DNA from 4 places in the Streptomyces sp. NPDC111606 genome. Region 2 is predicted to be linked to each of the others. Evidence: riboswitches for the same ligand, from Rfam matches in the RefSeq annotation. Region 2 holds a riboswitch; each other region holds the start of a gene.
The links. A riboswitch is a leader RNA that binds a small molecule or an ion and turns the genes downstream of it on or off. The one in region 2 is predicted to bind cyclic di-AMP.
Positions count from the first base shown of each region.

Region 1: it holds a riboswitch for cyclic di-AMP, as region 2 does, so the genes downstream of both, ACZ7M7_RS14025 (LysM peptidoglycan-binding domain-containing M23 family metallopeptidase) here and ACZ7M7_RS29065 (M23 family metallopeptidase) in region 2, are expected to answer to the same signal.
Region 3: it holds a riboswitch for cyclic di-AMP, as region 2 does, so the genes downstream of both, ACZ7M7_RS20700 (C40 family peptidase) here and ACZ7M7_RS29065 (M23 family metallopeptidase) in region 2, are expected to answer to the same signal.
Region 4: it holds a riboswitch for cyclic di-AMP, as region 2 does, so the genes downstream of both, ACZ7M7_RS22055 (M23 family metallopeptidase) here and ACZ7M7_RS29065 (M23 family metallopeptidase) in region 2, are expected to answer to the same signal.

Region 1 covers NZ_JBVKBY010000003.1:510,081-512,271, reverse strand. Annotated here, with positions in the region: gene ACZ7M7_RS14030 (SGNH/GDSL hydrolase family protein) at 1-57, opposite strand, end outside; gene ACZ7M7_RS14025 (LysM peptidoglycan-binding domain-containing M23 family metallopeptidase) at 321-1,274, opposite strand; cyclic di-AMP (ydaO/yuaA leader) riboswitch at 1,279-1,436, opposite strand; gene ACZ7M7_RS14020 (alpha-galactosidase) at 1,744-2,191, opposite strand, start outside.
Region 2 covers NZ_JBVKBY010000008.1:475,556-477,746, forward strand. Annotated here, with positions in the region: gene ACZ7M7_RS29060 (PP2C family protein-serine/threonine phosphatase) at 1-683, shown strand, start outside; cyclic di-AMP (ydaO/yuaA leader) riboswitch at 930-1,087, shown strand; gene ACZ7M7_RS29065 (M23 family metallopeptidase) at 1,099-2,124, shown strand.
Region 3 covers NZ_JBVKBY010000005.1:452,699-454,889, reverse strand. Annotated here, with positions in the region: gene ACZ7M7_RS20710 (LysR family transcriptional regulator) at 1-115, opposite strand, end outside; gene ACZ7M7_RS20705 (LysE family translocator) at 217-831, shown strand; gene ACZ7M7_RS20700 (C40 family peptidase) at 897-1,370, opposite strand; cyclic di-AMP (ydaO/yuaA leader) riboswitch at 1,374-1,506, opposite strand; gene ACZ7M7_RS20695 (hypothetical protein) at 1,927-2,191, opposite strand, start outside.
Region 4 covers NZ_JBVKBY010000006.1:111,204-113,394, forward strand. Annotated here, with positions in the region: gene ACZ7M7_RS22050 (M16 family metallopeptidase) at 1-675, shown strand, start outside; cyclic di-AMP (ydaO/yuaA leader) riboswitch at 889-1,051, shown strand; gene ACZ7M7_RS22055 (M23 family metallopeptidase) at 1,065-1,847, shown strand; gene ACZ7M7_RS22060 (GntR family transcriptional regulator) at 2,047-2,191, shown strand, end outside.

The DNA of each region.
Region 1 (2,191 bases), on a different contig from region 2:
GGGGTCGCCGACGCCCTCGGTGAAGCTGTCCCCCACCGCAACGTACGACCCGATCACTGATCTGCTGTCACTCTTCGAATCGTCTGCCACATCGGCCCATGATTCACCTTCGAATGTGACCTACGCGACCGTAGGACGGGGTTGACGATCGGTGAGATAAGCCACTCCTAAAGTGTTCACCAAACGTGGAATAACCCTCTGATCAGGGGTGTTGTGGGCGCAACCGCCACACAGCCCTCCGCACGCAGACCGAAGGCCGGACCCGGGGATCGGGGTCCGGCCTTCGGCAGCGTGTCAGGCAGGTGGCTTCGCGGCAGGCGTCAGCCGACGGAGACGCCCTTCGAGCGGAGGTAGGCGACCGGGTCCAGGTCCGAGCCGTAGTCCGGGGTGGTGCGGATCTCGAAGTGGAGGTGCGGGCCGGTGACATTGCCGGTCGCGCCGGAGAGCCCGACCTGCTGGCCCGCCGTCACGGACTGGCCGCTGGAGACGGACAGCGAGGACAGGTGGGCGTACTGGGCGTAGTGGCCGTCGGCGAGCTGGATGACGACCTGGTTGCCGTACGCGCCGCCCCAGCCGGCCGAGACGACGGTGCCCGCACCAACTGCCTTCAGCGGGGTGCCGGTCGGGGCGGAGAAGTCGACACCGGTGTGGTAGCCGCTGGACCACATGCTGCCCGCCACCTTGTAGGCGGTGCCGAGGGTGGCGCCGTCGAGGGGGGCGGAGAAGCCGCTGGAGGCGCTGGTGTTCTCGGCGCTCTGGGCGGTCGTGGTGGTCTTCGACGCGGCAGCCTTGGACGCCGAGGACTTCGAGGCGGTCGTGTCCGAGGACGACTTCGAAGGCGCGGAGGAGGAAGACGAGGGCGCGGACGAGGACTTGGGGGCGCTCGTCTCGGCCTTCTTGCCGCCGATGGTGAGCTTCAGACCCGGGTGGATCAGCGCCGGGTCCGCGCCGACGGCCTCACGGTTGTCGGCGTAGAGCTTCTTCCAGCCACCGCTGACGTTCTGGTCGTCGGCGATCTTCGCAAGGTAGTCGCCGACCTTGACCGAATAGGTCCGCGCGTTCGCCTTCTTGTCGGTGGCCTTCTTCTCGGCCTTCTTCTCGGCGACCGGAGCGGACTGAACGGCCTTTTCCGAAACGGACTGAGAAGGAGCGGCGTGGGCGCCGGTGGCTCCGATGAGCGGGAGAGCCAGAGCAGCGCCACCGGTTCCGGCGACGGCGATGGAGCGGGTGAAGCGCAGGGACTTCGGGCGGCGATGCTTACCCTTCGCGGGCATGGCGAATTCCTCTCCGGCGCCTGCGAGGTGAGCTGTCGGGTGCGGGCTGGAGATGCCCGGTCGCGTCGGGACGCGACTTGACCCCAAGCCGTTCCGGAGACCGGAACAGGCGGTTGTACCTGTGGGTCCCCCGCTCCTGCCGGGTACGGGTGAGTTAGCGCGGGATCCGGTCGGCGGCAGGATTAGGCGTCCGTCCGGATTGGTGTGGAACGTAAGCGAGAAAGACGCACGGGAACAAGTGAGGGGTTCCGTCCGAATGCGTTCCTGTTGATCCCTTGTGGGAATTACCGGTCACACTCCGTAAATTGTCGGGACGTCGCCCGACTCAAAACCCCTCGAAAAGCACGTGAATTACGTGAACATGACGAGCGACGCACGGTCACGAATATGACGCTCCTCACGTGACACTTCTCCAGCTCCCTTTACTCCAGAGCGAGTTGGAATGAAGGTGCCAATTCGGACAGAACTCCTAGATGCGACGCAGTCGGATAACCGTCGCATCAAGGTCGCCACGCAGGTCGGTGCGAAGTCCGTGATGCACCAATACCGCCCCTCGGTGAACTTCGCCCGTTTCAAGGCATTCGTACGATGCTGTCGGGTCGAGGACACGCAGTCGCAGCGCCGGGGCGGGCTCGCCAAAACTCTGGGCCTGGAGCCAGGCCAGGACGACCGTCTCGTCACCGAGCACGTACTGCTCCGCACTGAGGCCGCCCGCCGGAGGCCGCAGCCGATAGAGGTCGCCGCGCTGCACCACGGGCCGGATCTGCTTGTAAAGCGTCACCCACTCCCGCGCTTCGGCGAGCTCCTCCTCGGTCCACCGGGTCAGGTCGCCGCCGCCGCCGAGCACGCCGGCCATGGCGCTCACGAACCGGAAGCGCAGGGAGGCGGCCCGGTGGTTGAGCATGGCGTTCGGGCTG
Region 2 (2,191 bases):
GCTTCCAGATCGCGGCACGGTACGAGGCCGCGCAGGAGGGCGCCTCCATCGGCGGCGACCTGTACGCCGTGCAGGACAGCCCGCACGGCCTGCGGGTCGTCGTGGGGGACGTGCGCGGCAAGGGCATCGGGGCGGTGGGCGCGGTCGCCGTGGTCATCGGGGCCTTCCGGGAGGCCGCCGAGCAGGAGGCCACGCTAGAGGCGGTCGCACAGCGCCTGGAGCGGGCACTGGTGCGCGAGCGCGACCGGCGCGAGTGGGCCGAGTCCGCCGAGGGGTTCACCACCGCCGTACTCGCCGAGCTGCCGCACGGCAGCGGGATCGTGCGCCTCGTCAACCGCGGGCATCCATCGCCCCTGTTGCTGTACGCCGACGGCACCGTGCGCGCGCTGCCCGCCGCCGAGCCCGCGCTGCCGCTCGGCATGCGAGAGCTGGGTGTCTGGCCCGACCGGGCTCAGGAGGCCGACTGCCCGAGCGGGGCCACGCTGCTCCTGTACACCGACGGCCTGAGCGAGGCACGGGACGACGCCGACCGGTTCTACGACCCCGAGGCGGGACTGGCGGGGCGGGCCAACGCCCGTCGGGAGCCGGTCGCGCTCCTCGGCGTCCTCGCGGCGGAGGTGCGGCGGCACTCCGGGGGCGGGATGGCGGACGACATGGCCCTCATCGCCGTACGACGGCCGTGATGCCGTTCCTTGATCCTTGTCACCGGATGTGACCGGGTGACCCCCCTCCGCATAACAACTGACACACCGTCAACACATGTGTGACGCCTGAGCTCTGGCCAACTCGCCCGATTTAGGCCGCTCATGACCTGTAAGTCCAGGCGAAAATCGTTAATGATCAAGTGGAACAGCTTGGAATCCGCACCCCGCGTCTATTAACGTTCGATAACGCAGCGCGGTCGTCCCAGCCGTCACAAGAGGCGGCTCCGTGCGCACGCGCCGAATCTCGAAAGGGAACCGGGGAACCACCACCTTGGGGTGAATCGCGCAACTACCACCGTGAACTCACGGGCGGTATACGCGCGTAGGAGACCTTCCTGCTCCGAACCCGTCAGCTAACCCGGTAGGCGAGAAGGAAGGAAAGGAGTACGCCCACGTGGCGTCCAACCGGCCTGCCCCGCAAGCCCCGTTCGTGCCGAGTCAGCGCAGCACCGACACCTTCGGCTACGACCGCAACCGCACCGACGAGGGCCCGTTCGAGGAGTGGAACCCCACCGCGGAGTCCCTTCGTCCCGTTCGCGGCAGGCATCGCGTCTCCAAGCAGCGCGGCGGGGGACTCGCCCGCAGCTCCACGGTTCTCGGCGTCGGTGTCATAGCCGCCGTCGGCGCGGGCGGCATGGCCAGCGCGAACAGCGGCAAGCCGCCGGTCGCCATCACCATGCCGGACCTGCCCCTGATCTCGGACGACTCCTCCGAGCCTGCCGAGGACGCGGCCACCGCGCTCAGCACCATGGGCGAGACCTACGACGAGACCGCTCAGGGCGGTTCCGACGCCGGTGAGGCGCTGCGGAGCCGGATCATCGCGCAGGCCGAGTACCAGCAGGACCAGATCGACACCAAGGCCGCCGCAGCCGCGGTCGCCGCCGCCGAGAAGGAGGCCGCCGACGCGGCCGCCAAGGCGGAGAAGGAAGCCGAGGCCAAGGCCGCCGCCGCGAAGGCCAAGGCCGAGGAGGAGGCCCGCCAGAAGGCCGAGGCCGAGCGCCTCGCCGAGCTGGCCAAGCAGTACACGCTGCCGACCTCCTCGTACACCCTCACCTCGACCTTCGGGCAGGCCGGCGCCTACTGGTCCTCCGGCTACCACACGGGCCTCGACTTCGCCGCGCCCTCGGGCACGCTGATCAAGGCCGTGCACAGCGGCACGATCACGTTCGCCGGCTGGGACGGCTCGTACGGCTACAAGACCGAGCTCACCCTCGACGACGGCACCGAGGTCTGGTTCGCGCACCAGTCCTCGATCAGCGTGAGCGTCGGCCAGAAGGTCAACACCGGTGACGTCATCGGCCGCGTGGGCGCCACGGGCAACGTGACCGGTGCCCACCTCCACCTCGAGGTGCACCCCGACGGCAGCTCCAGCGGCATCGACCCGCTGGCGTGGCTGCGCGGCAAGGGACTCACGCCCTGAGGTGTTACGGCCTCCGTCCTTCTGAAGTTCCCAGCTGTCCTACTGGAGTTCCCGGCTGAAGTCCGTC
Region 3 (2,191 bases), on a different contig from region 2:
TGGCCAGCTGCTGGGAGAGCGCGGGCGTGGTGTAGCCGAGCCGCTCGGCCGCCCGGGTGATCGAACCCGCCTCGGCGACCGCCACCAGGGCGGCGAGCCTGGTCGGGTCGTACATGCCGGGCTCCTCGTCTGCCGTTCTGCCTTAAGCAATGCTTTAGGGCAGCCCAGGATATTCGACATACCTGCTGAAGGCTGCCGCGCGGCACGCTGGGTGCCATGGACGCTCAGCTCATCGCCTTCACCGGGGTCTCCGCAGGCCTCGTCGCCATGCCCGGTGCCGACTTCACCGTCGTCGTGCGCAACGCCCTCGTCTCCCGCCGGGCCGGCATCGCCTGCGCGTTCGGGATCGGGGCCGGGCTGCTGGTGCATGTGACGCTGGCGGTGCTGGGGGTCGCCGCGGTCCTGGCCGCGGTACCGGCGCTGTTCCGTGTGCTCCAAGTGGTCGGGGGGGTCTATGTGTTGTATCTGGGCGTCCAGACGCTGCGACAGCGGGGCAGTGAAGTGGCGGACACGCGCGAGGACTCCACCGGGCGACCGCTGCGGCAGGGCTTCGTCACCAACGCCCTGAATCCGAAGGCGTCCCTCACCTTCCTCAGCGTGCTGCCCCAGTTCGTGCCCGCGGGCGCTCCGGCCCTGCCCAGGACGCTGCTGCTCGCCCTGATCGTGCTCGCGATCGCGATGGTGTGGTTCCAGGTGGTCGTCCTGCTGGTGGACCGGCTCGGGCGGTGGCTGCGCCGGCCGCGCGCCGCCCGGGCGGTCACGACCGTCACCGGCGTCGCGCTGACGGCCTTCGGCGTGGGACTCCTCGCCGGGCCGCTGACGGCCGTCTGACGGCCTTTCTGGTGCCCCGAGGGCGATGACGGCGTGTCAGGCCGCCGCCATCGCCCCCGGGAGGGTCACTTGACCCGGCCGTACCAGACGCTCCTGGTCCAGATCTTCTGCAGCTTCACCACGTCCCCGCTCTTGGGGGAGTGCCAGATCTTTCCCTTCCCGGCGTAGATGCCGACGTGGTAGACGTACGACCCCGAGTGGAAGAACACCAGGTCTCCGGCCTTGCGGCTCTTGGCGGAGATGTGGCGGGTCTTGTTGTACTGCTGGGCCGCTGTACGGGGCAGTTTCTTGCCCGCTTTCTTGAACGAGTACAGCGTCAGCCCGGAGCAGTCGAACCGGGTCGGCCCCGTGGCGCCCCACTTGTACGGGGAGCCCTTCTTGGAGGCCGCGACCTGAAGTGCCTTCGTCGCCGGTGTGGCCGCCTCAGCTTCGGAGGTGAAGCCGGGTGCCAGTATCGAGCCGCCCACTGCGGCGATGGTGAGAGCCGAGGCCGTGCCGGCCCGGGCCATGAGCGACGGGACACGATTGAGCGCAGTCATGCGCAACCCTTCGTCAGCCGCCTGTGAAGGATGACCTGTCGGATTCGGGCTGGCGAAGTTGCCCGGCCGCGTTGCCGCGGCTTCACCCCAAGGGCTGCTCGGATCGAACGAACGTCCGCTCCGGCGACCCGTCTTGCTCGGGTCCTCCACTCCTGCCGATCCACTCCTGTCGACCGGTCATCCGGGCGGCGGCAGGACTCGGCGTCCGCCCGGACCGCCCCGCCGCTGTGGCGGGGGCTTGTCGTCAGACAGGGATCTTGACGCACGGATGAGCGAAATACCCAACGGAACCGGGGATTTGTGGTGTTAGTCACCACTCACCCGTTCGGGTGGGTACCCGCGTGTTCGAGAGGGTGTCCAGGGGGCGAAGGAGTCCCGGACCAGCGATGGAGCGCCTCGTTCCGCCCTGGGCTCATGCCCGTTGCGCAACCCTGACGGGCCTGTAAAAGGAGCCGTGGCTACGCCGAAAGGGGGTACGCCGTTTGGTGCGTTTCAGCCTTGTTCCGGACGCCTCGTCAGTGGGATCGAGACGTCCGGGACCGGCCTGTACACGTCGTCAACTGTCGGAGCGCGGCGGCACCGTGACACGAGCCGTGCGGCGCTCCCCGTCCAGTACGCGCAGCGCACGCGCGAGCGTGGGGGCGTGCAGCTCCGTCTCGCCCCGCTGATGCATCAGCGCCAGCGCGTCCCGCAGCTCTGCCGCCTTGCGGACGAGCGCCTGGGCGGCACGCAGTCCGCGGTAGGTGTCGCCGTCCTGCGCCGGGTTGATCCGGCCGAGCAGGTCCACCACATCGAGATAACGGTCGATCAACTCGCCCTCC
Region 4 (2,191 bases), on a different contig from region 2:
CAGCCCCGGCCGGTCCCGCCGGTGACCGCGGACGACACCGGGCGCGTCGTCATCGTGGACCGCCCCGGCGCCGTCCAGACGCAGCTGCTGATCGGCCGTGTGGGCCCCGACCGGCACGACCGTGTCTGGCCCGCGCAGGTGCTCGGCACGTACTGCCTCGGCGGCACCCTCACCTCCCGCCTGGACAAGGTCCTGCGCGAGGAGAAGGGCTACACCTACGGTGTCCGCGCGTTCGGGCAGGTCCTGCGCTCCGCCCCGGACGGCTCGGGTGCGGCGATGCTCGCCATCAGCGGCTCCGTGGACACCCCGAACACCGGTCCCGCCCTGGACGACCTCTGGAAGGTCCTGCGCGGTGTCGCCGATGGGGGACTCACCGACGCCGAGCGGGACTTCGCCGTGCAGAACCTCGTCGGGGTGGCGCCGCTGAAGTACGAGACGGCCGCGGCCGTGGCGAGCACGCTGGCCGACCAGGTCGAGCAGCACCTGCCCGACGACTTCCAGGCGACGCTGTACCAGCAGCTCGCCGCGACCGGCACCGTCGAGGCCACCGCGGCGGCCGTGAGCGCCTTCCCGGTCGACCGTCTGGTGACGATCCTGGTCGGCGACGCGGCCGAGATCCGGGAGCCCGTCGAGGCCCTCGGCATCGGCGAAGTCAGCGTCGTGGCGGCCGAGTAGGGGACAGACGCGGCGCCCAAGACGGCACGCGTGCGTAGGGGCCCTGGTGACGGAAGAGTCACCAGGGCCCCTTTATGCCCGAATTGAGGGAGAGGTTGCCTGTCTGACCTGTGGGATGCACTACAAAAGGCAGGATCCGTTTGGGGATTGAAAGATGCCCCGTTTAGCGTCTTCCGGGCTGTCCGTCAGGCACTGCGCCGCGCCCGCGGCACCGGACAGCCATCGCCGAGTCCCCGTACGGCGCGAGCCAGGGGAGCCGGGGACCCATCGAAGTCCCTGGGGTGAATCGGACGCCCGCGCAGCCGCGAGGGGGTCCGTAGGAGACCTTCCTGCTCCGAACCCGTCAGCTAACCCGGTAGGCGAGAAGGAAGGAAAGGACCAGCCACTTCATGGCGTTCACCTGCGCCACCGGGAAGCGTCCCGCGGGCAAGCACCGTCGCCCCAGCCGCTTCGAGCGCACCACCGCCCGCGCCGCGGGCGTCGCCGCACTCACCGCCACCGGCGTCATCGGCACCCTGGCCGCCCCGGCGCTCGCCGCCGAACCGGCCGTCGAGCAGACCGGCCTCATCCCCGTCGTCGCCGTCGAGAACTCGATCGCCGACCAGATCGACGCCCAGGCCGCCGCCCAGGAGCAGGCCGCCAAGGAGGCCGCGGCCCGCAAGAAGGCCGCCGAGGAGGCCGCGCGCAAGAAGGCGGCCGCGCAGGCGAAGAAGGAGCGCGAGGCCAAGGAGCGCGCCGCCCGCGAGGCCGAGCGCAAGCGCCTGCTGTCCTACGTCGCCCCGATCTCCGGCTCGTACGTCTCCACCGGCTACAAGGCCGGCGGGGCCGTCTGGTCCTCCGGCAGCCACACCGGCGTCGACTTCCACGCCGCCAGCGGCACCTCGGTCCACTCGGTGGCCTCCGGCACCGTCGTGGAGGCCGGCTGGGGCGGGTCGTACGGCAACCAGGTCGTGATCAAGATGAACGACGGTACGTACACCCAGTACGGCCACATGTCGTCCATATCCGTCTCGGTGGGACAGACGGTCACCCCCGGTCAGCAGATCGGCCTGTCCGGCGCCACCGGCAACGTCACCGGGCCGCACCTGCACTTCGAGGCCCGCACGACGCAGGAGTACGGCTCGGACATCGACCCCGTCGCCTACCTGCGCTCGCACGGTGTGAACATCTGACGCCCCACCGCTGACGGCCCCCGCGTCTTCCGAAAGCCCCGGCTCCCCGAGCCGGGGCTTTCGGCGTTTCGAACGACCCGCTGTCCAAAAAATATCCATGGATTCCGGCCTCCCGTCGGAAATTCCGGCCGGTTGCAATAGAGTCACTGAACACACGTCATTCGTCGACGTTTCACGGGGATTAAGGCGGAGGTCGGTCATGCGTATTCCGGCGCACTCGGTATGCACCGCGATCCGGGACGACATCGTCGCCGGGGTCCACGCGCGCGGCGGCAGGCTCACCGAGGAACTCCTCGCCCGTCGCTACGGCGTCTCCCGCGTCCCCGTGCGCGAGGCCCTGCGCA